3 regions of the Buttiauxella sp. genome follow, and region 3 is predicted to be linked to each of the others. Evidence: predicted binding sites of a transcription regulator. Region 3 holds the regulator's gene; each other region holds the start of a gene.

Region 1 (10,570 bases), on a different contig from region 3:
TTGCTTTTGTTTTCATTGCTTGTACTCCGATGTAGGTAGGGTTTGCAGGTATTTTTTATTATGTCGGCATGTCGGATGACGCTTTACTTATCCGACCTACAATTCACTTTATTCAAGTAGGGTGGATAAGCGCAGCGTCATCCACCGTTACAGATTTACGACTTACAACTCTAAAGCACTGGCCAATGGGGTCACGCCAAAACGTTTGCCGAGCGCAATGAGCTCGTCACGGCTGATGGTTTGTTTCATGCCGCCCATCGAAATAACTTTTACCAACACTTCAGCAGACTTCTCGGCGGTATCGATAAGACCAAACGCTTCATCAAGCGTTGGGCCGCTACCGAATACGCCATGGAACGGCCACAGCACCAGCGAATGTTTTTCCATTTGACCCGCCGTCGCGTTACCAATTTCATCAGTGCCCGGCACCATCCACGGCAGAATGCCGACACCATCCGGGAATACCACCAGACATTCGGTGCTGCCTTCCCACAGTTTGCGGGTAATCACGTCGGTGTCGTTTTCCAGCACGTAGGTCAGGGCAATCAGGTTGGTGGCGTGGCAGTGCATAATCACACGGTCTTTTCCGCCAGTCGTTCTGATACGAACGCTGTGTGACTGGAAGTGTGATGCCAGTTCAGACGTTGGCACCGCTTCGTTCTCAAGCCCCCACAAAATGTGGTAGCCCGTACCGCGGTTGTCCACTTTCACCACGCCAATATTTGCTGCCGGATCCAATTGTACGTTGCGGAAGAATTTGCCAGAGCCCGTGACGATAAACGGCGTGTTCGCCAGTTCAGGCATCGGTTGGCTCAAAGCGATATAACGTGGAGCCGCGTGGAACTCAGCCTCGAATGGCGTGATGTCCGCCTCATCCAGACGCATGGTGATATTGCCACCGTTGCGCTCGTCCCAGCCCTTCAGCCAGGCATCGCTTGTTGCTTTGATCATGCCTTCTACAAACCAGGCGTTAAGGATGTTCTGCATAGTCTTGTGTTCCTGTTTTATTCTGGCGGATGGCGCTAACGCTTATCCGCCCTACGTTTTGTCATGAGTTGTAGGTTGGATAAGCGAAGCGTCATCCACCATTGAGTGGTCAGCCGCGTTTGCTCAACACGTCTTGTTCATATGTCCGCACAGTTTTCAGCCACTGGGCGTCAACCGGCGTGTCGTTACGCTGGCAATACATTTCCCAAACCGCTGCCCACGGCAGTGATTTTTGTTCTTCAAGCAGCGCCAGGCGCGCGGTGTAATCGCCTTCACGCTCAAGCTGGCGCAGCGTTTCTGTTGGTTCCAGCAATGCACGCAGCAACGCTTTCTTCATATTGCGGGTGCCGATAACCCAGGCAGCGACACGGTTAATGGAGGCGTCGAAGAAATCCAGCCCGATGTGGACGCGGTCGAACAGGTCGTGGCGGATAATTTCGCTGGCGATAGCTTGTGTTTCGTCATCCAACAGCACCACGTGGTCGCTGTCCCAACGGACCGGGCGGCTCACGTGCAACAGCAGGCGCGGCACATACAGCATCGCACTGGAAATTTTGTCGGAGATAACTTCGGTCGGATGGAAGTGCCCTGCATCCAGACACAGCGCCGTCTGGCGGCTGGTGGCGTAACCGAAATAGAATTCGTTGGAGCCGACGGTGTAGCTTTCTGCGCCAATCCCGAACAGCTTGCTTTCCACCGCGTCGATATGGTGTTGCGGGTCGAGTTTTTCGCTCATCGCTTCATCGAGAGCTGCGACCAGACGCTGGCGCGGGGCGAGTCTGTCCACCGTGATGTCTTTCATGCCATCCGGGATCCAGATGTTCATCACTGACGGGGTGCCCAGTTGCTCACCAAAGTACGCCGATACTCTACGGCTGGCTTTAACGTGATCAATCCAGAACTGGCGGATTTCATCGTCAGCATGGGACAGCGTGAAACCGTCAGCGCTGAGTCGGTGCGAGAAGCACGACGGGTTGAAATCCAGCCCTAATTTGTTGGCTTTCGCCCACTCAACCCAGTTTTTAAAATGTTCTGGTTTGATTTTGTCGCGGGAAACAGGCTTCTCTGATTCCAGATAAATAGCATGAAGATTCAGGCGTTTTGGGCCTGGAATTAACGATAATGCGCGTTCCAGGTCGGTACGTAATTCCTGAGCGTTGCGTGCTTTACCAGGGTAGTTACCCGTCGCCTGAATCCCACCGCTCAATGCGCCTTCTGGGTTTTCAAAGCCCGCAACGTCATCGCCCTGCCAGCAGTGCATAGAAACCGGCAAGCGGTCGAGCTGTTGCAGTGCGGATTCAACATCAACACCGACAGCAGCAAAGCGCTGTTTTGCCAGTTCCCAGGCTGTTTCGAGAGAGGTGGTCATGCGCAAAACTCCTTACGTGTTTGAGTATTCAGCGGAAACTGCTCGATGTACCGGGCAATGTCACTGTCTGTTTGGGGGATAAAAGTTTTCAGTTCGTAGCTGGCTGCGACAATTTTGCGGACGTCATCAACATCGGTGATTTCATCCAGCGCCATTAACTGGCAGCCAATATTGCCAAGTGTTGAAGCTTCAATGGGACCGGCAAGCACCGGGATGCCGCAGGCATCGGCACAAAGCTGGTTGAGTAATGTGTTCTGGCTACCGCCGCCCACAATATGCAGGCAGCTGAATGGGCGACCGCGAACGGTGGCCAGTTCCTGAAGGGTTTTGGCATACAGCAACGCCAGACTGTCGAAAATACAGCGCGCCAGTTCATTGTCAGTGAACGGAACCGGCTGATTGCTTTCGCGACATGCCGCCTGAATCTCACGGCTCATGCTTTCAGGATTAATAAAACGATCGTCGTTTGGATTGATGACAAATTTGCAGGCGGCTGTCTGTCGAGTGCGATCGATAAGATCCGCAAGATCGGTAATGCCCAACTCTTTAGTGACGCGCTGCAACAACCACAGCCCCATAATATTTTTCAGGACCCGGTAGCGCCCTTCCGCACCACCTTCGTTGGTGATGTTGGCAGCCAATGCTTCGCTGGTGGCATACGGTGTTTTGCTCTCAAAACCCATGAGCGACCAGGTGCCGGAAGAGAGATAAGCAGCATCTTTATCTTTAAGCGGTGCGCCGATGACAGCGCTGGCGGTGTCATGTGTCGCAACCGAAACCACCGGGATTTTGTTGCCTTCGCGGCAAACCCACTGGCCAATGACATTGCCCGGATGCGTCGGTGTACCGAACCATTTGTGCGGCACGCCAGCCCAATCCAGCAGCGTTTCATCCCAGTTGTCGCTGTTGATATTCACCAGTTGTGTGGTCGTGGCGTTGGTGTATTCCCAGTTCAGTGCACCCGTCAGGCGGTAGCAAAAATAATCCGGGATCAGCAGCGCATGTTCGACGTTATCGATCAATTCTGGCTGCTGTTCCACCAGCGCACGCAATTGATAAAGCGTGTTGAAAGGCATGAACTGGATGCCAGTGCGACGGTAAATTTCGTCACGACCAAGCTGGTTAAAAGCGGTGTCCATCACGCCGTCGGTGCGGCTGTCGCGATAGGAAACAGGCTGGCCGACGCGATGACCTTCGCCGTCAATTAGCACGTAATCGACACCCCAGGTGTCGATTCCAATACTGTCGATGGCAATACCTTCGTCGCAGGCTTTTTGCAGGCCGGTACGGATTTCCAGCTCCAGCGCGTCTACGTCCCAGACAGTGGAGCCGTCGACCTGTTTTAAGCAGTTGGTGAAGCGATGAATTTCTCGCAAACAAATGCTGCGGGTATCACGTTCAAAGCGTGCCAGCATGACACGGCCGCTTGATGCGCCCAGGTCTACCGCAACACTATGGCGTAGAGTCATTTTGGGGTCCTTACTAAATTAATTGACCCCACTCTAAAAAGTAACGCAGTCGCTCACCTTCTCGTTACTGACAGTACAAATCCGCCGCTGGCAAAGAAGCAAAGGTGAACGTGAGTCATGTCACAGATTTATGTTTACACCCTTTATTCATTAGCTTGTGATGCTCGCCGCATTTCCTGATAATTCCCATCCATTCTTAAAAAACGAGCAAGTTTTAACTGATTTCGTGTCGAAACTTTAAGGTACAGATGAGAATCGTTATCTACTATCAGGCAATGTTAAAAAAGCTTGGGGGTAATGATGATGACGGTATTACATGGTTTTGACTTTTTCCCATCAGGGCATGCATCGGTGGCGATTGAGCCGCGTTTACCCCAGGCAGCTTTCCCTGAACATCATCATGACTTTTGTGAAATTGTCATTGTTGAGCACGGTACTGGAACACACGTTTTTAACGGTCAACCGTATACATTAAGTGGAGGTTCAGTCTGCTTTGTGCGCGATCATGACCGTCACTTGTATGAACACACCGAAAATCTCTGTCTGACCAATATTCTTTATCGCGCACCGGACGCATTTTGCTTTTTATCCGGGCTGGATAAATTATTGCCCCAGGAGCAGGATGGCCATTACCCATCGCACTGGCGCGTGAATCAGCCCGTTTTGCAGCAGGTTCGTGGCCTGATTGAGCAGTTTGAGAACATTGGCGAAGCGGCGGATACCCATTCCATAGCCAATCGTGAAATTCTGTTTATGCAGTTGCTGGTGCTGCTGCGTAAAGGCAGCATGATGGAAGGTGCCACTAACTCTGAAGGGCGATTAAATCAACTGATGGCATGGCTTGAAGATCACTTCGTTGAGGATATTTGTTGGGAGGAGTTAGCCGGGCAATTCACGCTATCTCTGCGCACCTTACATCGCCAGCTTAAACAGCAAACCGGCATGACGCCCCAGCGTTATCTCAACCGTTTACGGCTGATGAAAGCCCGCCACCTGTTACGTCACGGAGACGAAAGCGTCACAAACATCGCCTTCCAATGCGGTTTTGGCGACAGCAATCATTTCTCAACGCTTTTTAAACGTGAATTTTCCTGGTCACCACGTGAAATTCGCCAGGGGCGAGATACTCAACTTCAGTAATCGCGAAGGCAATCACCGTTTTTTTAACCAAAAAAGCCAATACTTGCCCGTTAGTTTGTCGGATGACACTGCGCTTATCCGACCTACGATGCTGGTTTTGTAGGGTGGATAAGCACAGCGTCATCCACCGTTTAGATTTCGGTTTTTGAGGCATCACGGTGGCGGGTCATTTAATTCTCAAGAAAGCAGATTTCTTTGTCACTTCCGCGCAACCCGTGGCGGTGGCAGACCGCTATCCGCAAAATGTCTTTGCTGAACACACACACGATTTCTGTGAACTGGTGCTGGTGTGGCGTGGCAACGGCTTGCACATCCTTAACGACCGCCCTTATCGCATCACCTGTGGTGACCTGTTTTATATCCGCGCGGAAGACCGCCATAGTTATGAGTCGGTTAACGGATTAGTTCTGCATAACATTATCTATTGTCCTGAACGGCTCAAACTCAACGTCGACTGGAACGATTTGTTGCATAGCGCGCGGACGGTGGGGAAAGATCCGCGCTGGCGGCTAAGCAGCCACGGTATGACACAAGCACGGCAAATAATTGGTCAGTTGGAACACGAAAGTGTCAAAACAGACGCGCTGTCGGTGTGTTTGACCGAGAGCTTGTTTTTGCAGTTGTGCATTTTGCTGCATCGCCATCGTTATCAGTCTCAGGATGATAACGGACCCAACAGCAGTGAAACTCTCGATTTATTGATGGCAGCACTGGGGAAAAGCCTCGATTCTTCCTTTGAGCTTGCGCAGTTCTGCCAGCAGCATCAGGTGACAGAGCGCAATTTACGACAGCTTTTCCGTCAGCAAACCGGCATGAGTATCAGCCAGTATTTACGCCAGCTGCGCATTTGCCAGGCACAGGATTTATTGCGTCATAGTGATTTGTTGATTGGTGATATCGCCACGCGTTGCGGCTTTGAGGACAGTAACTATTTTTCGGTGGTGTTTCTAAAAGAGACCGGGATGACGCCACGGGTATGGCGTCTCCGTTATACTATTGAAACGTAATTAATTTGCCATGCCCAGGCCGACAATATTTGCAGCAATAATTATCACCACACAACCCACGCTCAGTACCCCAACAGGACGTCTCCCTGCTGATTTCCACTCTTTCATAATCAAGCCAACCAACCCGCCACACAGCACGTAGAAACTCATGTGCAACATCCAGCTCATATAGTCGTATTGTGCAGGAATTTTGGCGTGGCCCCAGGCGTAGAAAAAGAATTGCAGATACCACATCAAACCTGCGAGTGCGGCAAATAACACATTGCTGATAATGAGTGGTTTTGCCAGTGAGAAGTCGGCTTTGATCGACAAGTCTTTCATCCTGGCCAGACGAATGAAGCAGAAGCCAAGGTTAATCAGCGCACCGCCTCCCATTATCACTACATAACTTGGCAATGCCACATACAACGGGTCCACACCCAGTGCAGCTGCAGCATCATGCATCGGTTTTGCGGCGTCCATCGCAAAAGACATGCCTGCCGAGAAGATGCCGCACATCACAGCCAGAATCAGCCCTTTTTTAAGGTTGAACTCTTCGGCCTTGATACCCATTTTGCGTTCTTTCAACTGTCCCGCACGGGTAACAATCGCCACCCCTACCAGCGCAACTAACACCCCCAACAGCGTCATGCGTCCACCTGGTGTGCCAATCAGCACATCAAATTTTCCGGCAATTATCGGCGTCATTAAGGTCCCGACAATCAGCGTGATGCCAATCGCGATACCGATGCCCATCGACATGCCGAGATAACGCATCGTCAAGCCATAGTTAATATTCCCTATTCCCCACATCGCGCCAAACAAAAATACCGGCAGTAATGTCGAAGCGTTAAACGAACCGAAGTAAGCCCAAAAATCAGGAAGTAATACGTAACTCACCGTCCACGGCAAAACTATCCATGAAACGAAGCCACCAACCGCCCACATTGTTTCCCATGACCAACGTTCTACTTTTTTAAAAGGGGCGTAAAAACAGGCTGCACTCGCGGCACCCACAAGATGCCAGATTATCCCCATTGTTATTGCATTACTCATTATCCATATCCCTCTGTTTTAACTAAATAACTCCGAGGTGACAGCTGGCTACCCCATTGCCACTGAGTCTAAGGATTGAGCAACTGGCTAACCTTCCATGTGCTGCCGTGGCAGGGGGAAACCTGGCAAAATTGAGGGGGTACGATTGATGGCGCTCACAGTTTTTTATAACCGACGCCCATCGTTTTTCGGACTAACAGATTTTTGAGGTCTGTAGGCCAAGCAACCAGGCGAGCTTTTCCAGCACTGCACCCTGATGCCCAAGGCCAATAGCACAGTGGTGAGCAGGGCCACCTGTACTCCATTGCGTGGTGAAATCACGCGCCGACAGAGGGAAGCGATAACGGCTATTGGTGTTGCCAATATCCAGCACCTCGCCGACAACGGCCTCTCCTTCGGCATACTGCAAGCGCACACTGTTTTGCGCGTCTTCAATAATCGACAGGAAAGTTACGGGGCCAGTTTTCACCGTCATTTGAATTGAGACGCCTTTGCCTGGTTTGCCATGATAAACCGGCAGTGGCACCAGTCGCACATTCCCTTCAGCCATCAACGGATGCGCTGGGCCATCATGCCCCCACAGCACCACGTCATCAGCAAATTCAATGCCATATGGCTCTGAAAATGAGCCTCCCGCGCCAAGCAGTTGCTGGATTTTCATCGCCAGCACATTTTTGATTTCATATTCCCCGGCGATGGGAATACCCTTGCTCGTCAGAAGCGTGTTACCGAGAATAATTGAGGTAATGATATTTTCGCAGGCGTTGCCGTTGCGCCCTTCGTAGTAATACGCCAGTGCACCAAGCTGATTGTTTTCAACGAGTTTATCCATGGCACAGGCGGTCTGAACGGCCCGTTCTACTTCGGCTTTTTCACAGGCAGGGTCGATTTGCAGGGTGGCTTCCACTTCTTGCCATTTTTCCATGCTGGCAGATGGCGTAACCTGCTCGCGATATTCAGCCAGCTCGCACATTTCCAACGGCTTGAAACGCACACCGAGTCTGGCGCTCAGGTTGGTCATATTGCTGTAAACGTCCACCATACCGTTGTAGTAATGCCCCAGAACACCCACCTGGCAGGCCGCTAACCCCTTTTGTACTTCCAGCGCTTGCAGCCACTGTTCCGTTTGTTGCCAGACATAATCATCGCCATGCAAAGCACCAACAATCAGCTGGTAGCGAATCCCCGCACGATTGAACACGTTCGCCAGTTCCGGTGCGCTACATGCCTGGCAATGTGCCAGCCATTCGCCGGTGCGTTCGCCTCGATCGGCCATGTGACGAATTTTCTCGTACGGCAAACCTAACTCAGGTTGTAATGCGAGGATAATTAGCGGTTTGTTGATTTTCTGTACCAGCGGCAGAACTGTGGAACTCAGGGCATAAGTGCTGATGTATAGCACGATAGCATCGACCGGCTGGCTTTGAAGTTGCGTGGCAAAGTGATCGGCTTTGACAACGCTATCAATCAGGCCGCCATTGAAAACCGATGCATTACACTCACCAAGGCGCTGGTCAATTTGCTGCAGATAGCCAGTCAGACGCTGTTCAAGGCCAGCAAACTGCGGCCAGTAGGTATCAAGGCCGATACCGAAAAGGGCGACGTTAAGCGACATAATCATGCTCCAGGCAGAAAAGAAGCGCCGACTATCGCCTTATTTGAACCAGACTGCCTTTGTAGCAGTGCCAGTTTATGTCGCAGGTGGCAAAAAACGATTTATCTACCTGACATTGTTCACATTATCGCCATTATAAAGAAAAGCTATAACCTTATAAAAACTACGGCATTGATAATCATTTTCAATATCATTTAATTAACTATAATGAACCAACTGATTACGCGGCGTTAACAGATATGCGCCAGTTGATACTTTACCCCTTCAAGGAGTTAAGAATATGAGCTATACCCTGCCATCCCTGCCTTACGCTTATGACGCCCTGGAACCTCATTTCGACAAAGAAACGATGGAAATCCATCACAGCAAACACCACCAGGCGTATGTGAATAACGCGAATGCAGCGCTGGAATCTCTGCCAGAGTTCGCAAGCCTGCCAGTTGAAGAGCTGATCACCAAACTGGATCAACTGCCAGCTGACAAAAAAACCGTTCTGCGCAACAACGCGGGCGGACACGCTAACCACAGCTTCTTCTGGAAAGGCCTGAAAACTGGCACTACTCTGCAAGGTGACCTGAAAGCTGCCATCGAGCGTGATTTCGGTAGCATTGATGCTTTCAAAGCTGAATTCGAGAAAGCAGCAGCCACACGTTTCGGCTCTGGCTGGGCGTGGCTGGTTCTTAAAGGCGACAAACTGGCTGTGGTTTCTACCGCAAACCAGGATAGCCCGCTGATGGGTGAAGCCGTTTCTGGCGTATCCGGTTTCCCAATCGTGGGTCTGGATGTGTGGGAACACGCTTACTACCTGAAATTCCAAAACCGTCGCCCTGACTACATCAAAGCATTCTGGGATGTAGTGAACTGGGACGAAGCAGCAGCGCGTTTTGCCGCTAAAAAATAAGTTGCAATGCAACTGCGCAGAGGCGAGCCTGATGGCTCGCTTTTTTTATATCTGTAGTCAGGCCACAGGGAGGAGCAGATGCACTATCCACTTAACGTTTATATTGGAAAAGTTCGTGAATATGCAGGCAGCAGGCCGAGCGCTATCGCCAAATATCAGGTCGATGGTGAGCTAAAACTCACTGAATCTGGTCTGGAAGGTGATCAGCAGGCTGAAAAAATCATTCACGGCGGGCCGGATCGTGCGCTGTGCCACTATCCTCGTGAGCATTACCTTCACTGGGCACGGGAATTTCCGGAGCAGGCCGATCTGTTTACCGCTCCCGCGTTCGGTGAAAACTTATCAACTCACGGGCTGACAGAACACGATGTCTATATCGGTGATATTTTTCGCTGGGACAACGCGCTGATTCAGGTCACGCAACCACGTTCACCGTGCTTCAAGCTGAACTATCATTTCGGTATCAGTGATATGGCCTCATTGATGCAGAAGACCGGGCGTATCGGCTGGTTATATCGTGTGGTGATGGCAGGTAATGTTTCGACGCAATCGCCGCTGGAGTTAGTTTCTCGCGTAAGCGATGTGTCGGTGGCAGAAGCGATCGCTATCGCCTGGCATATGCCGTTTGACGACGAGCAGTATCATCGCTTGCTCAGTGCTGCGGGGCTGTCGGTGAGCTGGACGCGCACCATGCAGAAACGGCGGATTTCGGGTAAGGTTGAGGATAATTCCCGACGCCTGATTGGGAAGTAAAGTATTTAAAAGGTATTCAACAAGTGAAGATTATTTATTGCCTTGTTGAATACCAAATCCATAAGCATCGCTCGCTCCTGTGAAAACATCTCCAGAATATCCCCCATCTAAGGATATAGATCCTGAGATTGGTTCATAATGGCTTGTTAGATATCGGCGTCAGCGAGCGTGGCGGTCTACGGATAAGGGATTATTTGCCGTTACCGATAAACAAAACCGTGCAGCAGACAAAAGAGAGCTGATGTGAGTTGAATGTGAAAAACGAACCTTTAGGGGTTCGTTTTTATGATAGTG
Region 2 (10,570 bases), on a different contig from region 3:
GTGCAGTTGCGCCGCCCAAAGGAAGAATCATCAACCAACGGCGGCACAGCGGCGTCAGAGCAAACAGAATCACCATCAGGATAAGCGTTTTGACCGACTGTTCACCGGTGACGTTATAGGTTGAACCGGAAATCCAGGTGAGGATCCCCGCCATACGCGGGTCACCGCTCGCCATCAACAGCATCAGCAACATGGTAAATGCGGTACTGAGCGCCATCCCGGCGAGCAACATGCGCTGCGGAGAAAAACCACCACGGCTGGCTGTCACCATGATGACCAACAACGTCACGGCGGCACCCAGACTGCCCGCCGGCAGCAACCAGCCGAAGGCATTACCCGGCACAATAAACAGCATCACGACTACACCGAATGCAGCACCAGAGCTGATACCTAACACTTCCGGGCTTGCCATCGCGTTACCTGTTAAACGCTGAATCACGCTCCCGGCGACGGCCAACATCATGCCCGCCGTGAGGGCTGCCAGAACGCGCGGCCAGCGCCACTGCAACAGATCGTGTAACAACGACCCACTCACCCAGTTCCAGCCGTGCGCATCACGTCCTAACGTCAATGCGGTGACAATAACCAGTGCCAGTACGCCGCCACCAATTAATGCCCACCAGCCGAGATGTTGACGTTCTGTCGGAACGTTATCGCCCTGGTTCATCGCAGGCGAACCAACGGTACGCAAGCGCGGCAACAACCAAAGCAGCAGTGGTGCACCAATCAGAGCCGTCACCGTACCGGTCGAAATCTCACGCCACACGCTGGTGAGCCAGATAACGGACTGATCTGACAGCCATAAAATCAACGCACCGATGAGCGGCGCTAACAGCAGGCGCGCAATCAAGCGTCGCGCCCCGAGCATTTTCGCCAGCAGCGGTGCAAACAGGCCGATAAAACCGATAATTCCCACGGCGTTAACCAGTAACGCACTGATGGAAATCGCCAGCACCAGTGTCGCGAGGCGAACCATCGACAGTGCGAGGCCCAGATTACGGGCGACACCGTCATCGAGCCCCATCAGCGTCAGTGGGCGTAATAACAGTAGCGTTAACAATAAACCGCCCACGAGGCGCGGCCACAAACCGTTGACGATGTCCCAGTCCTGCTGATTCAGCGAGCCGGTGCTCCACAGGAACATGTTCTGTAACTGGTCGTGATGGAAAATCGCCAGTAACTGGTTTACCGCGCCGCAATACAGGCTCAGTACCAGACCTGCGAGGATCAGCGTGACAGGCGATAAACGTTTACCCCAGGCGACACCAAACACCAGGAGGCCGACAACACCCGCACCCACTAATGCCGCGAATTGTTGGGTCTCAAACCCACCCGGCAGCGCCCACAACGTGGCAACAGTGACACCTAACTGTGCGCCACTCGCCACGCCCAATGTGGTCGGTTCGGCAAGCGGGTTACGCAGCACTTGCTGGAAGAGTACCCCCACCAGCCCCAGTCCGGCGCCAACCAGTAACGAGATAGCCAGACGTGGAAGTAAGCTGTAGTGGAACAACATCTGATTGATGTCATCAATATTGGGTTGCCATAAAGCCACACTCCACTGCGTGGAAGGCAGTTGTGCCTTCAGGTTATGCAGCGTCAGCCCACAGGCAACAATAAACAGCAGCGATAAAAGCAACGCCGGAAACACTGCATACCGATGTTTCACGCGTTGCTCCCTATGGCTTTAGCCAGCATGGTGGTGAAGTTCATGGCGGAAAGCGTGGCGCCATAAAGCCATACCGGAGGTACTCGCTGGAAACGATTCTGGCGAACAAACGGCATCGCATTCCATAAAGGCGTTGCCATCACTCGCGCCATTTCAGCGTCGTTATTGTGATCAAGGCAGATGACGTCGGCGTCTTTGACCTCGGCCAAACGCTCGAGGCCGACGACCGCGCTTCCCCAGAAGTTAGTTTCACCAGACCAGGCATTTTTCACACCTAACAAATCCATCACCTGTTGGAAGAGACTGCTTTTCCCAATGACCAGTGCGTGGCGCGAATCTAATAGCGTCATCAGTAATACGGGCTTATCGCCACGCGCGGCGAAGCGGGGTTTCATCTGTTCGATAAATTGGTCGAACTTGCGCAAGTGCTCGCTTGCCGCTTGCTGCATACCGAGTTTTTCACCCAGTTCGGTCAGCGACTGGCGGGCGACTGTTAACGGTTTCCCGGAACCATCGTTGAAACTAAATCCCACACCCGGCGCGATACGCTCAAGTTTTTCAGGCTGCGGGCCGTAGCCTGCGGAATAGAGGATCAGAGACGGTTTTAGCTGGGTAAGAAGTTCGAGATTTGGTTCGGTGCGCAAGCCAACTTCAATAATGCCATCCGGCAATTTTGGCTCGCCGACCCAGGCTTGATAATTCTTGATATCGGCCATCGCATAAGGCTTGATGCCCAGCGCCAGCATCAGTTCGACGGGCAACCATTCCAGCGCCACAATGCGATGAGGATCAACGGTTGCAGCCTGTGCATTGCCCATGTTGAGCAAAAGCGGTGAGAGCGCAAGTGCGGTGAGCAGCTGACGACGACTCAACAAAGGATTAATCAGTTCACTCATCAGTAAACAAAGCTTACCGGGGCAGCACCCGCAGGATGTGGCAGGATGCCCATGGGAATGCCATAAATCTGTTCAAGCGTTGCGCTTTGCATCAGGTCAGCCGGGCTACCCTGAGCAATCATTTCACCACCGCGCAAAGCGACCAGGTTATCGCAATAGCGAGCCGCCATATTGATATCATGCAGGACAGCAATGACGGTCAGACCGCGTTGCTGGCTAAGACGATGGATAAGCGCCAGCACATCAACCTGATGGGCAATATCCAGCGCCGATGTCGGCTCATCAAGCAGCAGGCAGCGGCTATCTTGTGCCACCAGCATAGCAATCCACGCACGTTGACGTTCACCACCAGAAAGACTATCCACCAGACGATGCGCAAAAGGCTTCAGCCCAACCAGCGTAATCGCCTCTTCAACCAATTCTCTGTCTGCCACACCAAAACGACCGAGTGCGCCATGCCACGGATATCGACCAATCGCCACCAGTTCACGCACCGTCATCCCTTCGGCGGCCGGAAGTTGCTGAGGTAAATACGCGACTTTGCGCGCAAATTCCTTGCTACTCCAGCTATCAAGAGGTTGATCATTGAGATGAATATCCCCTTCAGAGGACTTCTGATGACGGCCAAGCATTTTCAGCAATGTCGATTTGCCCGAACCATTATGCCCAATCAGACCGGTGACTTTTCCCACGGGAAAGGTAATCGATAAGGGGTGGAGAAGCGTGCGGCCGGGTACGCGGAAGGAAACGTCAGTGAGGCTAAACGTGGTATCGGGATGAAGGTGTTTGTCCTGCATGGTAGCCAACTTTGTTGAAGGGCACGGCGAACCGTGCCCGAATACACTTAGAAGCGGAATGTTGCAGTCGCAACAACCTGACGCTCAGCGCCCCAGAAGCAGCCGTAAGTGGCGAAGCAGCTGGCAACATATTCACGATCAAGCAGGTTGTTCACGTTAACCGCGACGCTCGAACCATTCATACCAAAGCGGCCGAGGTCATATTTAACCACTGCATCCAGTACCGCAGCACTGCCCACTTTGAAGCTGTTCGCTGGGTCACCGTAGCTGGAACCAATCAAGCGACCACCGGTACCGAGAGTCAGACCAGTAAGAGCACCTTCATTGAAGGTGTAATCACCCCACAATGAAGCCATATGCTCTGGCACCTGCTCAGGCGTATTGCCTTTGTAATTGGTGTCGGTGGTGTATTCCGCATCGGTGTAGGTGTAGGAAGCCGTCACGTTAATGTTGGCATTAACCGCCGCTTTCGCTTCAAGCTCAACACCACGAGAACGGATTTCGCCGCCCTGAACTGAAGAGAAGCCGTGTGAAGTGTCAGGATCGGACATCAGGTTATCAGACTTGGTCAGCTGATAAACCGCACCGGTAATCACGACAGCCATATCTTTCGGCACATACTTCACGCCCGCTTCGTACTGACGACCTTTCGAAGGTTTGAAGGTGTTGCCGTAGAAATCTGCACCCGAGTTTGGCTCGAAGGATTCACTGTAGCTGATGTATGGCGAGACACCGTTATCGAAGAGGTAGTTCAGACCTGCACGACCGGTGAATTCGCTGTCATCACGCTCGGTGAAGTTATTCGCCTGGTACGCCAGAGTAGACTGTTTCAGCCAGTCGTAACGACCACCGACCGTCAGAACAAACTTGTTCCACTCAGCTTGATCCTGAATGTAGATACCGGTCTGTTTCTGTTTGTTTTGCTGATACGGATCCGCATCGCCAAAGTCGTAGTTTTCATACACTGGGTTATACAAATCCAGTGGAGGAGCGCTGCCAAAGGTCGCGTTCACATCGTTACGCATTTGCTGGAAGTCCACACCCGTCAGCAGGGTATGTTCAAGATCGCCTGTTGCGAATTTGCTTTGCAACTGGGTATCAACAGCAAAGTTGTGCAGTTTTTCGTTATCAACAACGGTACCGCGAGTCAGCATATGGCCGGTTGAATCTACGCCTGTGCCGTAAACGCTTTTCTGATTGGTTTTAGAGTCAACATAACGCAGGTTCTGACGCACGGTGAAAGTGTCGTTGAACTCGTGGTCGAAGCTGTAACCAACCATTTTATGAGACAGCGAGTAGGTGTTATTTGGTACACCTTCGTTGAAATCAGTCGGTAAGTGAGAACCATCTGGTAACGGCTCAACGGTACCCTCTTTCGGCAGCCAACCGTAATAACCCGTTTCTGGGGTGTCTTGCAGGTTAGCTAAGAAAGTGAAATTGGTTTTATCGTCAGGACGCCAGGAGAACGACGGCGCAATCGCATAACGTTTCTGCTTGGAGAACTGCTGCTGGTCGTCGTTAGAACGAGCCACACCCGTCAGGCGATAAGAATAAACACCTGCATCATCCAGTGAATCACTGAAATCAAAGCCTGTCTGGAACAGGTTGTCGGTACCCATTTTGAACTGCACTTCTTTCAGCGGTTCAGTCGTTGGGCGCTTGCTCACCATAGTAATGATGCCGCCTGGGCTGCTTTTTCCGTACAGTACGGAAGTTGGGCCACGCATTAATTCCACGCGCTCAAGCATATACGGGTCGATGATCACTTCGTTGTAGAAGTCGCCCTGAAGCTTCAGACCATCTAAATAATTGTTCTGGTTAACTGAACCAAAACCACGGATTTTCACCGCGTCGTAGGTGTCAGATGCGCCACGTGTTGAAACGGTAATACCCGGCGTATAGCCCAGCGCTTCTTTAACGGAAGCTGGCTGGTGAGTATCCATCTCTTCACGCGTCACAATAGAAATAGACTGTGGTGTCTTTTCAATTGGCGTGTCGGTTTTGGTCGCGGTTGCCGTGCGTTTTGCTGCAATCGTTGGAGACGGGCCCCACGCGCTTTCGTCAGCTACACCAGCAGAAACGGTGATGGTGTCTTCTTTGGTTGCTGTGCTATCTGCTGCAAAGCCCGGCGCGCTGACACCGCTTACGGCGGCAGCAACAAAAAAAGCGAGCTTGCGGATAGAGGTATTGACTGGTTTTCCAGTTCTTAAACGCGCCATTGTATTATCTCTGATGAAGTGACGAATGATAACGAAAACGAGAATTATTATTATGCCCGCAGAATAATAGACGAAACGGAAAGCGCATAGCAAGCGGATCACACCCCTTCTAAGTGCGAGGGAATAATAATTAACCAGAGTGATTGCAGGGATTATCGGTGAAGGGGGAAAACAGTCATCAAACACCCCTCACCCCGGCCCTCTCCCTGAGGGAGAGGGAGGAAAAGAAAGTCACTTCTTCCGCTGGAGAGGTAGAAAAGAAAGTCACGTCTTACACTGGAGAGGCAGAAAAGAGAGTTCCCTCTCCAGGGGGAGAGGGTTAGGGTGAGGGCGTAAACTTACTTACTGCCGAACATGTCCTTAATCCAACCGGCAACACCATCGCTCGATTCTTGCTGCTGCGGCTGTTGTTGCTGTGGTTGTTGTTGCTGTTGCGGCTGCTGTTGAGGCTGCTGCTGCGACTGGCTAAACGGATTATTGTTCTGCTCAGCCTGCTGGCTTTGCTGGCACAATCCATCCGGATTCGTCGTCCATACTGGAAGGACACGATCCCCGCCACCACCGCACTGGAAGTAACCCGCGCTATCCACACCCATATCTACGATATCTTCCGGAGGATTGAGCACCAGTGGAATCGGAGTCTGGTTAGACAGATAACGTTGGTAGAGCGACATCGCCCCGCTCGCACCGTACAGTTTGGTCGGCTGGTTGTTGTCACGCCCTACCCAGGTAATGGCAACTTCTTTGCCATCGATACCGGCAAACCAGGTATCCACGTTATCGTTGGTGGTACCCGTTTTCCCTGCCAGATGCAGGTTCGGATATTTGCCACCCAACGCCCGCCCGGTACCGCGAGCCATAACCTGCTGCATGGTGTACAGCGTCATGTAAGCCGCCTGTGGAGGAACAGCCTGTTCCGCCTGCGGGAAGCTTTGATACAGCACGGTGCCATCTTCAGCAATCACCGAACGCAAGGCTGAAAGCGTTGCGCGGTTACCGCCGCTGGCAATGGTCTGGAATGCCTGAGCCACTTCAATTGGCGTCAGGTTTAGTGCGCCCAGCAACATGGCCGGAACCGGATGCAACTGGTCTTTCGGCACACCGAGTTTAATCCAGGTATCGGTCACGGCTGGTAAGCCAAGCGCCATGCCAAGGTTAACCGTTGGAACGTTCATTGAACGTGCCAGTGCATCGACCAACATTACCTGCCCGCTATAGCGACGATCATCGTTTTGCGGTGACCAGACCTGGCCATTCGGCTGCTTCAGAGCAATTGGCGCATCGGCAATCCACGTATTCAAACGATAAGCATCAGGCTGGCTTAACGCCGTCAGATAGGTTGCCGGTTTTGCCAGAGAACCGATAGAACGGCGTGCCTGCATCGCGCGGTTAAAGCCAGCGTACTGGGTTTCAGCGCCGCCAACCATGGCACGAACTTCACCGGTTGAACGGTCAACAATCACCATCGCCGCTTCAAGATCTTTCAACTTACGCGAGGCGCGTAGAACCGGTACGCCTTCGCTTACCGCTTTTTCTGCCGCATCCTGAGAAACGGAGTCAAAAGTGGTGAAGATCTTCACGCCAGACAAGTCTTTAACTTTATCGCCAAGCTTGGTCTGAAGCTCGTTACGCACCATTTGCATAAATGCAGGCTGCGGTGAAATAACGCCGCCACGCGGTTGCACACCCAGTGGACGGGCGCTCAGCATGTCGTAAAGTTCCTGGTCGATCACCTTCTGCTCTTGCAACAGACGCAGCACAAGGTTACGACGCTCCAGAGCCAGTTTCGGATTACGCCACGGGTTGTAAATCGACGCACCTTTCACCATGCCCACCAGCAACGCTTGCTGATCAAGGCTTAACTCTTCAACCGGACGACCAAAGTAGTACAGGCTCGCCAGCGGGAAACCGCGAATTTCGTTATCCCCACTCTGCCCGAGGTACACCTCGTTCAGATACAACTCGAGGATGCGATCTTTGCCGTAGCGCGCGTCCATGATCAGCGCCATGTACGCTTCGTTGGCTTTACGCCAGTAAGAACGTTCGCTCGACAGGAACAGGTTTTTCACTAACTGTTGGGTCAGTGTACTTGCGCCCTGCACGGTGCGACCGGCGGTGAAGTTCGCCAGCATTGCACGACCGATGGAGTAGAAACTGATCCCATCATGTTCATAGAAATGGCGGTCTTCTGTGGCAATCAGCGTATCAACCAGCAAATCCGGGAAACCGGTGCGTGGCACAAACAGACGCTGCTCACCGTTCGGAGAAGACAACATGGTGATCAAACGCGGATCCAGACGGAAGAAACCGAAACTACGGTTGCTGTCCATGTTCTGGATCGATTCCAGATGGTCACCATCAAAAATCAGACGTGCGCGGATCTGCCCTTCTTTACTATCAGGGAAATCAAACGGACGACGGATCATCTCAATGCTGTTGCCTTGCACGGTAAACTCACCAGGACGAGTCATCTTCGTCACCTGACGGTACTGAGTGGCTTCCAGCAGGTTGATCATCTCTTTTTTGCTGTACGGCATGTCTGGTTCAAGGTTCACCATGCGGCCATAAACGGCTGCCGGGAGTTGCCAGACTTTGCCATCGATACGGGCGCGGATCTTCTGATCAAGATAGACGCCGTAAATCACGAACAGCACGACAAAGACAACAAACAGTTTTAGTAAGAACCACAACCAGCGGTGCTTCTTACGTGGCGGACGGCCATTACCGCTACCTTTTCCTTTACGTGGCGGCATCGGTTCCTCGTCGTCATAATCATCGTCGTAATCCGCGTCGTATTCCTCTTCACGGACACGACGGCGGCTTACTTTCTCTTTTACAGGACGTGAAGGTTTACCTTTACGTCCAATCGGTTCGCGGTCATTCCCCGCCATTGCTTTCTCCACCAAAAAAAGGCGCAAGGCCTGATTCTCCTGTCTTCCGCATAAGTCGGAAGAGGAAATCTCTCAAAGTCATTGGTACTTTTTAGTACGCCGCGTGGGCAGCGCGTCTGCTGGCGAATCCGGCCAGACGTGTTTTGGATAACGTCCTTTCATCTCTTTTTGCACTTCCCGATAGGCACCCTTCCAGAACGCGGTTAAATCACGCGTTATCTGTAAGGGGCGTTGTGCCGGGGAGAGCAGTTCCAGAACCAGTGGCACACGGCCTTCGGCGATCACTGGGGTTCGCGCTTCACCAAACATTTCTTGCATACGAACAGCAAGAACTGGCGGATTTTCATCATCATAGCGAATTGCTATCTGGCTTCCTGTCGGCACAGTGTAATGAGTTGGCAGCGCACTATCCAGACGAACGCGTGCGTTCCAGTCGAGTAGATTGTGTAACGCGCGTGTGACATCGATGTTTTTAAGCGCGCGAAGCGAGTGTACACCATGCAGTTCAGGTAATAACCAGCTGTCTAAATTTCGTAGCAAAGCATCATCCGAAACATCCGGCCACGCAAGTTCCGGCAACCATTTTGCTGCACAAGCCAGGCGCAAACGAAACTGTTGCGCATGGGATGACCAGTTAAGAACAGCCAGACCCTTTTCGCGAATGCCGTTGAGCATGGCTTGATGCAATTCTTCTTCAGACGGTTTCGCCAGCGGCTGGACTTTCACCACCAGTTTGCCAATCTGCGTGCGACGAAAAGCTTTCAAGGTGCCCTGAGTTTCATCCCACTCAATGGAATCACTTTGGGTTAATAACGATGGGCATTGCGCGGTTAACGTATCGATCTCAAGAGGAATGGCCTGCAAGATCCGCGCGTCTGGCGTATTGCTCCCCTGCAGTAGTAAAGGTGCTAACAGCCATTCATAACGCGTTAACGGATCGTCCTGATTAAGCATCGCCCCCATGCCGTTAGCTAATTGATAGCGACCTTCCTGGCCGCGACGCCGTGCGATACGATCGGGGAAAGCTTGAGCCAGTAACGGGGCGACAAGAGATAAATCGGCGGCACCACCACGATTATTCAGCCGCTTCAACAGCTGTGAACTGCGCTGCTGCCAGTTTTCCTGCCGCCGGCTCAATGCGTTTCGCAAATCACTGTCATGACCACGGGGCGGCTCTTCAAGGATCGCGACCAGGCGTGCGGCAGTGACTTGTTCATCAGCGGTTTTTGCATTGACCAACACCGCGGCAAGGCGAGGTTCGTTGCCCAAATTTGCCATCTTCTGGCCGACCGGCGTGAGCCGGTTTTGCGCGTCGAGTGCATTGAGCTGGCGTAATAATGCCTGTGCGGCGCTAAGGTTGGCGGCGGGAGGAGAATCAAGCCACGTGAGCTGATGCGGATCCTGACAACCCCATTGCAGCAAATCGAGCATCAGGCCGGAAAGATCGCTTTGCAGTATTTCGGGCTCACTTTGGGTCGCCGCACGCTCGGCTTGCTCAGCGCTGGTTAAGTGCAGGCAAATACCCGCTTCCAGTCGCCCTGCTCGTCCGGCACGTTGAACCATCGACGCCTGGCTTATACGCTGCGTGATAAGCCGCGTTAATCCGCTACGCACATCAAAACGCGCCACGCGTTCAAGCGCGGTGTCCACCACCAGGCGGATGCCTTCGATGGTGAGACTGGTTTCAGCAATGTTGGTCGCCAGCACGACTTTGCGCATGCCATTTGCTGCAGGCAAAATCGCTTTGCGCTGTTCGTTTAACGGCAACGCACCGTATAACGGGCAAAGCTGCACGTCGCTTGCGACGCGCTCTTGTAACTGTTGTTGAACACGCTGGATTTCAGCAACGCCCGGTAAAAACAGCAACAGCGAGCCCGACTCTTCGCACAGCAAATTCGCCACCACAATGGCCACCGCTTCATCAAAACGCTGATGAGTGGAAAGCGGACTGTAACGGCGCTCAACAGGGAATGCCCGCCCTTCAGAGATAATGACCGGGGCATCAGGTAAACACTGTTGCAGACGCGGGTTATCAAGGGTTGCCGACATGATCAAAAGTTTGAGGTCATCGCGTAATCCCTGCTGCACATCGAGCAAC
Region 3 (10,570 bases):
GGCCGTCAGTTGGGCTACGTTAATCAAATCGCTCTGTTGTGCCGGTTGTCCTGCACGAGGGTGGTTAGCCATTAGCCTTTCCTTCTGACGCGAGGTGTTAGATTGTGCCGCAAACCTTTTCAATCAATTCCGCCGGGAACTGCATTGACTGCATGATGTGTTCGATCATGCTGCATTTACGGCCTGTATTGGTGTTGGTAATGACCCAGTACGGTGTGCCTGGAACATGTTTTGGTTTGGTCTGGTTGCCATTTTGCAGCAGCGTTTGCTCGTTACCTGCAAAATAGACACGCGTACGACCATGCAGCGACTCGGTCGCTTCACCAAAGGCATGTGCATCGAGGGTATACAGAGTAGAAAGCACCATCATGAAACGATTAACCGCTTTCTTTTGCTCCGCATATTCATCGGAAAGCAACAATTCACGAACCGCACGAACACGATCGCGTGATTTGTTTACGGGTTTGGCTTCCGGGGTAGCAGCAACAGATGCTGTCTGGCCGGTAGTTACTGGTGTAGCAGGAGTTTGACCGGCGCTAAATTTCAGCATGCGCCGTAAAATATCGGACGCGCTTTCACCAATGTGCTGCGTGTGGCTGGCAATGTAGCGATAGAGCTCGTCATCAACTTCAATTGTTTTCATCTTAATCCGGTGCGGTATCTTTTCTGAATTCAAGTTGTTGGAATTATAAGTACATATTCGCACAAATCCCAACCTCGGGTAGCGCCAAACTTTTGTCACACCACAAAGTCAGACTAGACTGAATGTTTGCGGCTCTGCGGCAGAATGCCGTTATGATACCCTAACCAAACGAAGTAAAAAAAAAGAACTTTGCCATGAAATTGAATGCTCGCCTGCAAACTGCGCAACAATCGACTAGTAATTCCCCCATCGTCCTGATCCACGGTCTTTTTGGTAGCCTTGATAATCTGGGCGTGCTGGCCCGCGACCTTGGGCAAGATCATGACTTGCTGCAAATTGATCTTCGCAATCATGGATTATCCCCACGCAGTCCTGAGATGAACTATGCCGCGATGGCCAAGGATGTGGTTGAAACGCTCGATGAATATGGCTTTGAGAAAGCGATAATTATCGGCCATTCCATGGGCGGAAAAGTGGCGATGGCGTTAACCGCTATTGCGCCTGAGCGTATTGATAAATTGGTGCTGATTGACATCGCGCCGGTGGATTATCAGGTTCGTCGCCATGATGAGATTTTTGCGGCTATTAATGCCGTGAGCGCCGCAGAAGTGAAAACTCGCCAGCAGGCGGCAACCGTCATGCGTGAGTACCTTAATGAAGAGGGCGTTATCCACTTCTTGCTGAAATCGTTTGCCGACGGTGAATGGAAGTTTAATGTTCCGGTTTTGTGGGAGCAGTACGAGAATATTGTCGGCTGGCAAACTATCCCGACATGGAACGAGCCCGCTCTGTTTATCCGGGGTGGCGCGTCTCCTTATGTTGACGAATCGCACCGCGAAACCCTGCTTGCACAGTTTCCGCAAGCTCGCGCTCATGTGGTTGCCGGTGCAGGACACTGGGTTCATGCCGAAAAACCTGATGCTGTTTTGCGCGCAATCCATCGTTTTATCGATCCAACAGCGGCAAACTGATTAAAAACAGACCGACTGGCCATTAGATACGGCTAACGCGTTGGCGCGCAAGCCATGCTGATGTATGATTGCGCGCTAAAATGCGCCAGAGCACCCCGCTCCGTGCCACCTGAATTCCCTGTCAGTAGTTTAATCATGGCAAAAGAACAAACGGACCGTACTACATTAGATCTGTTCGCGGACGAGCGTCGCCCCGGGCGACCAAAAACCAATCCGCTGACGCGTGATGAGCAATTGCGTATCAACAAACGCAACCAGCTCAAGCGCGACAAAGTACGCGGCCTGAAGCGAGTGGAGTTGAAGCTCAATAACGATGCAGTTGATGCACTTAATCATCTGGCTGAAGCACGCAATATCAGTCGTAGTGAGTTGATTGAAGAGATTCTTCTCGCGCAACTGAAGCAGCATCTCAGTTAGTTTTAATGCTGTTGCCCGGCTGACGATGTTGCAGTCTGTGCACATCAGGGTGATAGCAGTTTCCGCCCCGCAATGTGTTCTGCTATGATTGCCCTATCTGTGGCCAAATAGCAGCCACCATACCATTAAGTTTCAAGAGGTTATTTTACTCATGGCAATCGTAGGCATTTTTTTCGGCAGCGACACTGGTAACACCGAAAATATCGCGAAGATGATTCAAAAACAGCTCGGTAAAGACGTTGCTGAGGTGCATGACATTGCTAAGAGCAGCAAAGAAGACCTGGAAGGCTTCGATATTCTGCTTCTCGGCATTCCAACGTGGTATTACGGTGAAGCGCAATGCGACTGGGATGATTTCTTCCCGACTCTGGAAGAAGTTGATTTCAATGGCAAACTGGTAGCCCTGTTCGGCTGTGGCGACCAGGAAGACTACGCAGAATACTTCTGTGACGCATTAGGCACTATCCGCGACATTATTGAGCCGCGCGGTGCTGCAATTGTGGGTCACTGGCCAACTGCTGGCTACCATTTTGAGGCGTCTAAGGGTCTTGCTGATGACGATCACTTTGTGGGTCTGGCTATCGATGAAGACCGTCAACCTGAACTGACTGCACAACGTGTGCAACAGTGGGTAAAACAGGTTTCTGAAGAACTGAACCTGGCTGATATCCTCAACGCTTGATGCTACATGTGACGCAACCATTGGGTTGCGTCACATTGATAGATTATTCCGATTAAAATAATCGCTACAAATTTTTAACTTTTCAGTTTGTCCCTGTACAATGACCTCCTGACTAAATAGCTAACAAGGCAAATAAATCGCGACTCAGACGCCATTTTTTAGCTTGATTATGCATAATACTTGCGGTTTCCATTTAGAATTGGCAGTTCTATAATGAGACGCATTCATCTTAACGCTCACCCTGAGTCCGAGCGATCCGTTAAGCAACAGGACAATTTCCGCATGACTGACAATAATACCGCATTGAAGAAGGCCGGCCTGAAAGTCACGCTTCCGCGATTAAAAATCCTTGAAGTGTTGCAGGGTCCGGTGAACCACCATGTCAGTGCGGAAGACTTATATAAACGTCTGATTGATATGGGCGAAGAGATTGGTCTCGCCACAGTTTATCGTGTACTAAACCAGTTTGATGATGCAGGCATTGTCACTCGTCATAACTTCGAAGGCGGCAAATCCGTATTCGAGCTGACACAGCAGCATCACCACGACCATCTGATTTGCCTGGATTGCGGCAAAGTTATTGAATTCAGCGATGATTCAATCGAATCTCGTCAGCGTGAAATCGCATCACGCCATGGTATTCGTCTGACCAACCACAGCCTGTATCTGTATGGTCACTGCGCTGAAGGTGATTGCCGTACCGACGAAAATGCACACGAAATCAGCGAAAAATAATCCGCACATTTGGCCACGCTAACCTGGTGGTCAGATATAAAAAAACCGGTGAAGAAACTCACCGGTTTTTTTATTGGCTGAATTCGACCATTACTTATTGTTAGCGCGAATCTCTTGCCAGATTTTATCGCATTTCGCTTTGACGGCCTGGTCATTACCGGTGCGCGTTGCCTGGATGCAATTCTGGTAATCCAGGGTGCGAACGGTCTCTTTCTGTGCGAACTCGTGGTGTTCTTTCTCCTGAGCCAACACATTCAGCACGCTCTGACAGGCCTGAATTTTATCCGGATTCCCTTCAGCGGTATTGATACAGGCGCTATAAGCCTGTTTTAGTTTTGAATCTTCTGGTGCCGCTTTTGGCTGTGCGCAGGCGCTCAAACCTAGAGCCATCAATGTGACCAAAATGATTTTTTTCATGCTCGATATCCTTAACAAAACCGGGCGTGTTACCGCCCGGAATCAAATCAGAAAATAGTGAACGGTGCGATGACGATAAATTTCACGTCATACTCATCCTGGAAGATGTTGCCGTAACCACCGCCCCAGCTTGGGATATCGGAGTGGTTGTCGTACTGAGTGAAGTGCAGTTTGAAGAGCGTACCTTTCGCACGGCCATCCTGAATGGTGTACAACGCATCAAGGCTGTACGCAGATTCTTTCAGGCGGCTGTCGGCATCGTAGTAACCGTCAGTCGTTGGTTTAGAGCTTGGTTTAGCATCCCATGCATAAACATAAGATGCCCCTACCGCCCAGCCAGCAAGATCCCAGTTGCTCAGGTCATACATGGCACCGGCGAAGACTGCTTTCTCGCCGTTGGCGTTGAAGTCAGAACGGTTGTCCCACCACACATCAAGACGACCGTTTGAGGATGCGTAAGTTGGGGTCATACGTTGCAGGAAGTAACCCTGCTGTCCATCTGCTTTAACCATGGTTCCTTCAAGACGCAGGTCAACCTGACCCACTTTGTAGCCGAAGGTCAGTGCTTGTAACCACGCTGTGCCGTCATAAAGATCGTTGACGCTGCCGTCAGAGACTTTATCGCGTGAACCGTAGAACTGGTAGCTGGTACTCAGTGGGCTACCAGCAATATCAAATTTGTAGCTCGCTTTAGTGAAGTACTGGTCGATATACCCTTCCGCCTGACCGAATGCCGCTTCGAGGATCAGATCATTTTTGAAGTCATATTTCGCGCCCAGTGAGTGCAGATAATCGACGTTGGTGTTCTTATCATTCTGATAGAACTTGTCCATTTCCAGATGCCATGGCGCTTTGTACTCGTTGGTCCACATGTACGAGAAGCTCAGAGCACCGGAATCGCCATAATCAAAGTTTGCACCGGCTTCAGCACCCTGATACGTACCAGGCATGAAGCTCCAGTGTGGTGCTAGCAGAGATTGTCCCGTTGGCTGAATGTAACCAGCGCGAGCCCAGACAGGGCCGTATTTGAATTTAGCTGCAGCTTTATAAAGACTAATCCCACTCTTATCGCCGGAATAATCTTCATCGTAAGCTTTATTCGAAGAGGAAAATGCGATTTCGTTAGGGTGGCCGCTGTTGCCATTTTCTGCCATTTCAATAGCAGTAAAGGCTGCGACATCCAGACCAAACATGTCTGCGGCATAACCAGACTGGAAGTCCAGGTTTGCGTTCCAGGTTGCGTGCGCAAGGTTCGTTTCGTATTTATTGGTGTTGACGTCTTTACGGTCACGCTCACGCTGCCAGTAATAAACACCACCGGTCAGAGTTGAGTCATCAATAAAACCTGCTGCACTTGCCTGAGGGATGACAATCAGTCCTGAAAGAGCCGTGACACCAGCGATTGCAAGCGCCAGCGCACTACGTTTGCCACTAAACGTACGCATATAATATTCCTCTTTGACGTATAAATAGTCGCTGGACGTTAAAAGACGTCACATCGCGAAAAAAAGTAAAAATGCCTAACGGCTAAAGCGGTTATCAATATTTTCCCGCATTACTGCTCCCCACAAGACTATTTTTCGCGACGCGAATTATCAATGCTTTTGTAAGAGTTCATTCCGATATTATGACAGAGAGCACATAATTTATGAGCATTTGTAACAAATGGCAGGCAAAGTTGTTTGTGCTGATAATGACGACTATTTTTACACAAAGCTCTATATGAGAGCGCTCACATAATTAAATGAAGAATTTATTATGCTCTCAGGTTGACCAAAAGAAAGAATACAGGACGGGCGCTAAATAGCATTAATTCGCATCGCGAATATGATGAAAGGGATTAACAGATAATGATCAGGCGAAAAAAAACGCCGCTGATAGCGGCGTTTATATAAGACGATTTTTTGTTATTCGCCTATTTTAGCCCAGGTGTCACGCAAGCCAACGGTACGGTTAAATACCAGTTTTTCAGCAGTTGCATAACGGCTATCGAGGCAGAAATAACCTTCACGCTCGAACTGATACGCTTTACCTTTTTCCGCATTTTGCAGACTCGGTTCCACGAAACCTTGCTTAATAACCAGAGACTCTAGGTTAATCGTGGCAAAGAAATCTTCCGCGCTACCAGGGTTCGCTACGCTGAACAGACGGTCATAAAGACGAATCTCAACAGGTAAAGCGTGTTCTGCGCTAACCCAATGAATAACGCCTTTCACTTTACGGCCATCAGCTGGGTCTTTGCTTAAGGTTTCCGGATCGTAGGAGCAATGCAGCACGGTGATATTCCCGGCTTCATCTTTCTCAACGCGGTCGGCTTTAATCACATAAGCATTACGCAGACGCACTTCTTTGCCGAGCACCAGACGCTTGTACTGTTTATTCGCTTCTTCGCGGAAATCAGCACGATCGATATATATCTCACGGCTGAACGGTACCTGACGGCTACCCATCTCTGGCTTGTTCGGATGGTTCGGCATGGTCACCATTTCAACTTCGCCCTGCGGGAAGTTTTCAATGATAACTTTTACCGGATCGAGTACAGCCATCGCACGCGGGGCGTTCTCGTTCAGATCATCACGAATACAAGATTCCAAAGACGCCATTTCGACGGTGTTATCTTGCTTGGTCACACCAATACGCTTACAGAACTCACGAATGGACGCCGCAGTGTAACCACGACGACGCAGACCAGAAATGGTCGGCATACGTGGGTCATCCCAGCCTTCTACAACCTTCTCAGTCACCAGCAGGTTCAGCTTACGCTTGGACATGATGGAGTATTCGAGATTCAGGCGTGAGAACTCGTACTGACGCGGATGCGCAGGAATGGTGATGTTATCCAACACCCAGTCGTACAGACGACGGTTGTCCTGGAATTCCAGCGTACACAACGAATGCGTAATGCCTTCCAGCGCATCGGAAATGCAGTGCGTGAAGTCGTACATCGGGTAGATGCACCACTTGTTGCCGGTCTGGTGATGTTCGGCAAACTTGATGCGATAAATAACCGGATCGCGCATGACGATAAACGGCGATGCCATGTCGATTTTCGCACGCAGGCACGCGGTGCCTTCGGCAAATTCACCGTTACGCATTTTCTCGAACAGCGCGAGGTTTTCTTCAACGGTACGATCACGGAATGGGCTGTTTTTCCCAGGTGCGGTCAATGAGCCACGATATTCACGGATCTGCTCTGGAGTCAGTTCATCAACATACGCCAGACCTTTATTGATCAGCTCAACCGCATAGTTGAACAGTTGATCAAAATAGTCGGAAGAGTAACGAACGTTGCCAGACCAATGAAAACCAAGCCATTCAACATCTTGCTTAATTGACTCTACGTATTCGATGTCTTCTTTTACCGGGTTAGTGTCATCGAAACGCAGGTTGCACTGGCCTTGATAATCTTGAGCGATACCAAAGTTCAGGCAGATAGATTTTGCATGACCGATATGCAGATAGCCGTTTGGCTCTGGCGGGAAACGGGTGCAAATGCTGTTGTGCTTACCATTGGCCAAATCTTCATCAATAATCTGGCGAATAAAGTTAGTTGGGCGGGCTTCAGCCTCACTCATCGCGGGTTCCTCAGTGCATAAACTTTCGTTAACGGCATATGATCTAATAAGCAGGCGTCGGAAACAACCTTTAGTTGCATAAATAAGGGGCTTACAGGTGCGCTGCGAGTGAGGAATGCGGGAAAGGCGGCAATAAAAAAGCGGCTGGAGAATAACTCACCAGCCGCTAAAGGCACAATCTATGACTCAGGAGCGATTATTTGCCTTTAATTTCGTACAGAGGAGTTTGCCCTGCGACCACTGAACCTTGTGCCTGGATAACCAGACCGCTGTAGTCGTCAATGTTGCTGCAAACTACCGGGCTAATCATGGAGCGAGCATTAGCGTTCAGGAAATCAAGATCCATTTCCAGAATCGGCTGGCCTGCAACCACTTCAGCCCCCTCTTCTACCAGACGGGTAAAGCCCTGGCCGTTCAGTGCGACGGTATCAATGCCCATGTGGACAACGATCTCGGCACCCTTTTCGGTTTCCAGACAGAACGCGTGGTTGGTATTAAAGATTTTTACGATAGTACCGGCAGCTGGCGCGACAACTGTTTTCTCAGTTGGCTTAACAGCAACACCATCACCTACCGCTTTGCTGGCAAAGGCTTCATCAGGAACCTGTTCCAGGGCAACAACATCACCGGTGACTGGGGAAACCAGCGCGGCGATAGTCACTGCATTTGGTACAGCCTGTGGTTTGGTCGCAGCAACAGCCGCTGGCGCAGCAGCACTAGCAACAGGCGCGGCAGCTGGCACATCACCAACCGTTTTCATTGAGTTAGCAATTTTCTCAGCCACGAAGCCTACGATGATTTGCACGCTGGTTTTGTTCAGACGGATAACACCGGTTGCACCCAGACGTTTTGCCAACGCTTCATTAACCAGTGAAGAGTCTTTCACATTCAGACGCAGACGAGTGATACATGCATCAATACCGGTCAAGTTCGCTGAACCGCCTACTGCTGCAATGTATTGACGAGCCAGCGCAGAAACGTCCTGGTTGGTATCGCCGCTTACATTTACGTCCTGACCATCAGTTTCATCACCAGCAACCGCCAGTTCACGACCCGGAGTTAACAGGTTGAATTTATTGATAGTGAAACGGAACACAACGTAGTAAATCACGAAGAACACGAGACCTTGTGGGATCAACATGTACCAGTGAGTCGCCAGTGGGTTTTTAGTGGAAAGCACCAGGTCCACAAGACCAGCACTGAAGCCGAAACCAGCAATCCAATGCATGCTTGCCGCGATGAATACGGAGATACCCGTCAGCACTGCGTGAATCAGATACAGAACTGGAGCCACGAACATGAAGGAGAATTCCAACGGTTCGGTGATACCAGTAAAGAAGGCAGCAAATGCACCCGCCATCATGATACCCAGTACTTTGGCTTTATTTTCAGGACGCGCGCAATGGTAGATTGCCAGTGCAGCACCTGGAAGACCGAACATCATAATTGGGAAGAAGCCAGCCTGGTAACGGCCCGTGATACCAACAATACCGGTACCTTCAGCGATTGATTTAGCACCGCCCAGGAACTTAGGAATGTCGTTAATACCGGCAACATCGAACCAGAACACGGAGTTCAGCGCGTGGTGCAGACCGACTGGAATCAGCAAACGGTTAAAGAACGCATACACACCTGCGCCGATAGAACCCATTTTCTGAATGTGCTCACCGAAGTTCACCAGACCACTAAATACGATTGGCCAGATGAACATCATGATGAAGGCAACAGCAATCATCACAAAGGAGGTAATAATCGGAACCAGGCGACGACCGCTGAAGAAGGACAACGCTTTTGGCAGTTCGACACTGCTGAAACGGTTGTACAACTCTGCGGAAATAATACCGACCATGATGCCCACGAATTGGTTTTCAATTTTGCTGAAAGCCATCGGGACCTGATCCAGCGGAATATGCTTGATCATTGAAACAGCGGCTGGCGAACAAAGCGTCGTCAACACCAGGAAACCGACAAAACCGGTTAGTGCAGCAGCACCATCTTTATCTTTGGACATCCCATAAGCCACACCAATGGCAAACAGAACCCCCATGTGGTCAATAATTGCAGCACCAGATTTGATGAACAACGCAGCTAATGCGCTATCACCACCCCAGCTAACTGGGTCAATCCAGTAACCAACACCCATTAAAATGGCTGCGGCTGGTAGTGTGGCGACCGGCACCATAAGCGCACGGCCAACCTTTTGCATATAACCTAGAATACTCACGTTACTTCCCCCTATGAGACCCCGTTAAGGCTCGTTCAAAGCAGTTTTATTATTGTGTAACAACCTTGAAAGCATGGTGATGATTCACCAACCTTCTGAGTGTGTGAAAAATTAATTCGTATCGCAAATTAAACACCCTTTTTTTGTGATTAGAATCACCAAATATTGTTATTGCACTCCCCTCTGGCTAGCTATCGACTAAAACTTATTTTATCATCCGAAAAATCAAGACAAATTGATCCCGTGATGGCCGGTTTGAAACTGGGTTACCCTTAAAGGGTTCGGACTATCAATCTGGCTAAAGTAATTTTCTATTAACTTATGAGGTGAATGATGAGACTGATTCCCCTGGCTACCCCAGCCCAAGTAGGCAAATGGGCAGCACGCCATATCGTTAAGCGTATCAATGCGTTTAATCCGACAGCGGATCGCCCGTTCGTGCTGGGCCTGCCAACCGGCGGCACTCCTCTTGAAGCGTATAAAGCGCTGGTAGAGATGCACAAAGCGGGCCAGGTTAGCTTTAAAAACGTCGTCACCTTTAATATGGATGAATACGTTGGCCTGCCAAAAGAGCATCCGGAAAGCTATCATACGTTCATGCACCGCAATTTCTTTGATCATGTTGATATCCCAGCAGAAAACATTAACCTGCTGAATGGTAACGCCGAGGATGTTGACGCAGAGTGCCGTCGTTATGAAGAGAAAATTCGTTCATACGGCAAAATTCACCTGTTTATGGGTGGCGTAGGCAACGATGGTCATATCGCGTTCAACGAACCAGCCTCTTCACTGGCTTCTCGTACTCGTATCAAAACGCTGACTCATGACACCCGTGTTGCAAACTCCCGTTTCTTTGATGGCGATGTGTCTCAAGTGCCAAAATACGCGTTGACTGTTGGCGTTGGC

What was found. Region 3 encodes Fur, which represses iron uptake genes when iron is present. Its sites were predicted from a motif close to ATAATAATGAGAACNACTATCAA; they were not measured.
Region 1: a site for Fur is predicted at 8,794-8,816, ahead of sodA (superoxide dismutase [Mn]). Genes of this name have one in related genera too.
Region 2: a site for Fur is predicted at 5,607-5,629, ahead of fhuA (ferrichrome porin FhuA). Genes of this name have one in related genera too.

What each region holds. Positions count from the first base shown of each region.
Region 1 is NZ_JBAVHX010000005.1:65,014-75,583, forward strand. Features, by position in the region: gene rhaS (rhamnose ABC transporter substrate-binding protein) at 1-16, opposite strand, end outside; gene rhaD (rhamnulose-1-phosphate aldolase) at 163-987, opposite strand; gene rhaA (L-rhamnose isomerase) at 1,097-2,356, opposite strand; gene rhaB (rhamnulokinase) at 2,353-3,825, opposite strand; gene rhaS (HTH-type transcriptional activator RhaS) at 4,129-4,965, shown strand; gene rhaR (HTH-type transcriptional activator RhaR) at 5,124-5,972, shown strand; gene rhaT (L-rhamnose/proton symporter RhaT) at 5,973-7,007, opposite strand; gene WBL83_RS04900 (arabinose isomerase) at 7,201-8,622, opposite strand; gene sodA (superoxide dismutase [Mn]) at 8,903-9,523, shown strand; gene yiiM (6-hydroxyaminopurine reductase) at 9,602-10,276, shown strand.
Region 2 is NZ_JBAVHX010000033.1:49,193-59,762, forward strand. Features, by position in the region: gene fhuB (Fe(3+)-hydroxamate ABC transporter permease FhuB) at 1-1,669, opposite strand, end outside; gene fhuD (Fe(3+)-hydroxamate ABC transporter substrate-binding protein FhuD) at 1,666-2,565, opposite strand; gene fhuC (Fe3+-hydroxamate ABC transporter ATP-binding protein FhuC) at 2,565-3,362, opposite strand; gene fhuA (ferrichrome porin FhuA) at 3,410-5,581, opposite strand; gene mrcB (bifunctional glycosyl transferase/transpeptidase) at 5,920-8,472, opposite strand; gene hrpB (ATP-dependent helicase HrpB) at 8,551-10,570, opposite strand, start outside.
Region 3 is NZ_JBAVHX010000009.1:234,547-245,116, reverse strand. Features, by position in the region: gene pgm (phosphoglucomutase (alpha-D-glucose-1,6-bisphosphate-dependent)) at 1-72, opposite strand, end outside; gene seqA (replication initiation negative regulator SeqA) at 98-643, opposite strand; gene ybfF (esterase) at 838-1,614, shown strand; gene ybfE (LexA regulated protein) at 1,750-2,031, shown strand; gene fldA (flavodoxin FldA) at 2,183-2,713, shown strand; gene fur (ferric iron uptake transcriptional regulator) at 2,996-3,448, shown strand; gene chiQ (ChiQ/YbfN family lipoprotein) at 3,539-3,865, opposite strand; gene chiP (chitoporin ChiP) at 3,913-5,310, opposite strand; gene glnS (glutamine--tRNA ligase) at 5,773-7,440, opposite strand; gene nagE (N-acetylglucosamine-specific PTS transporter subunit IIBC) at 7,637-9,664, opposite strand; gene nagB (glucosamine-6-phosphate deaminase) at 9,998-10,570, shown strand, end outside.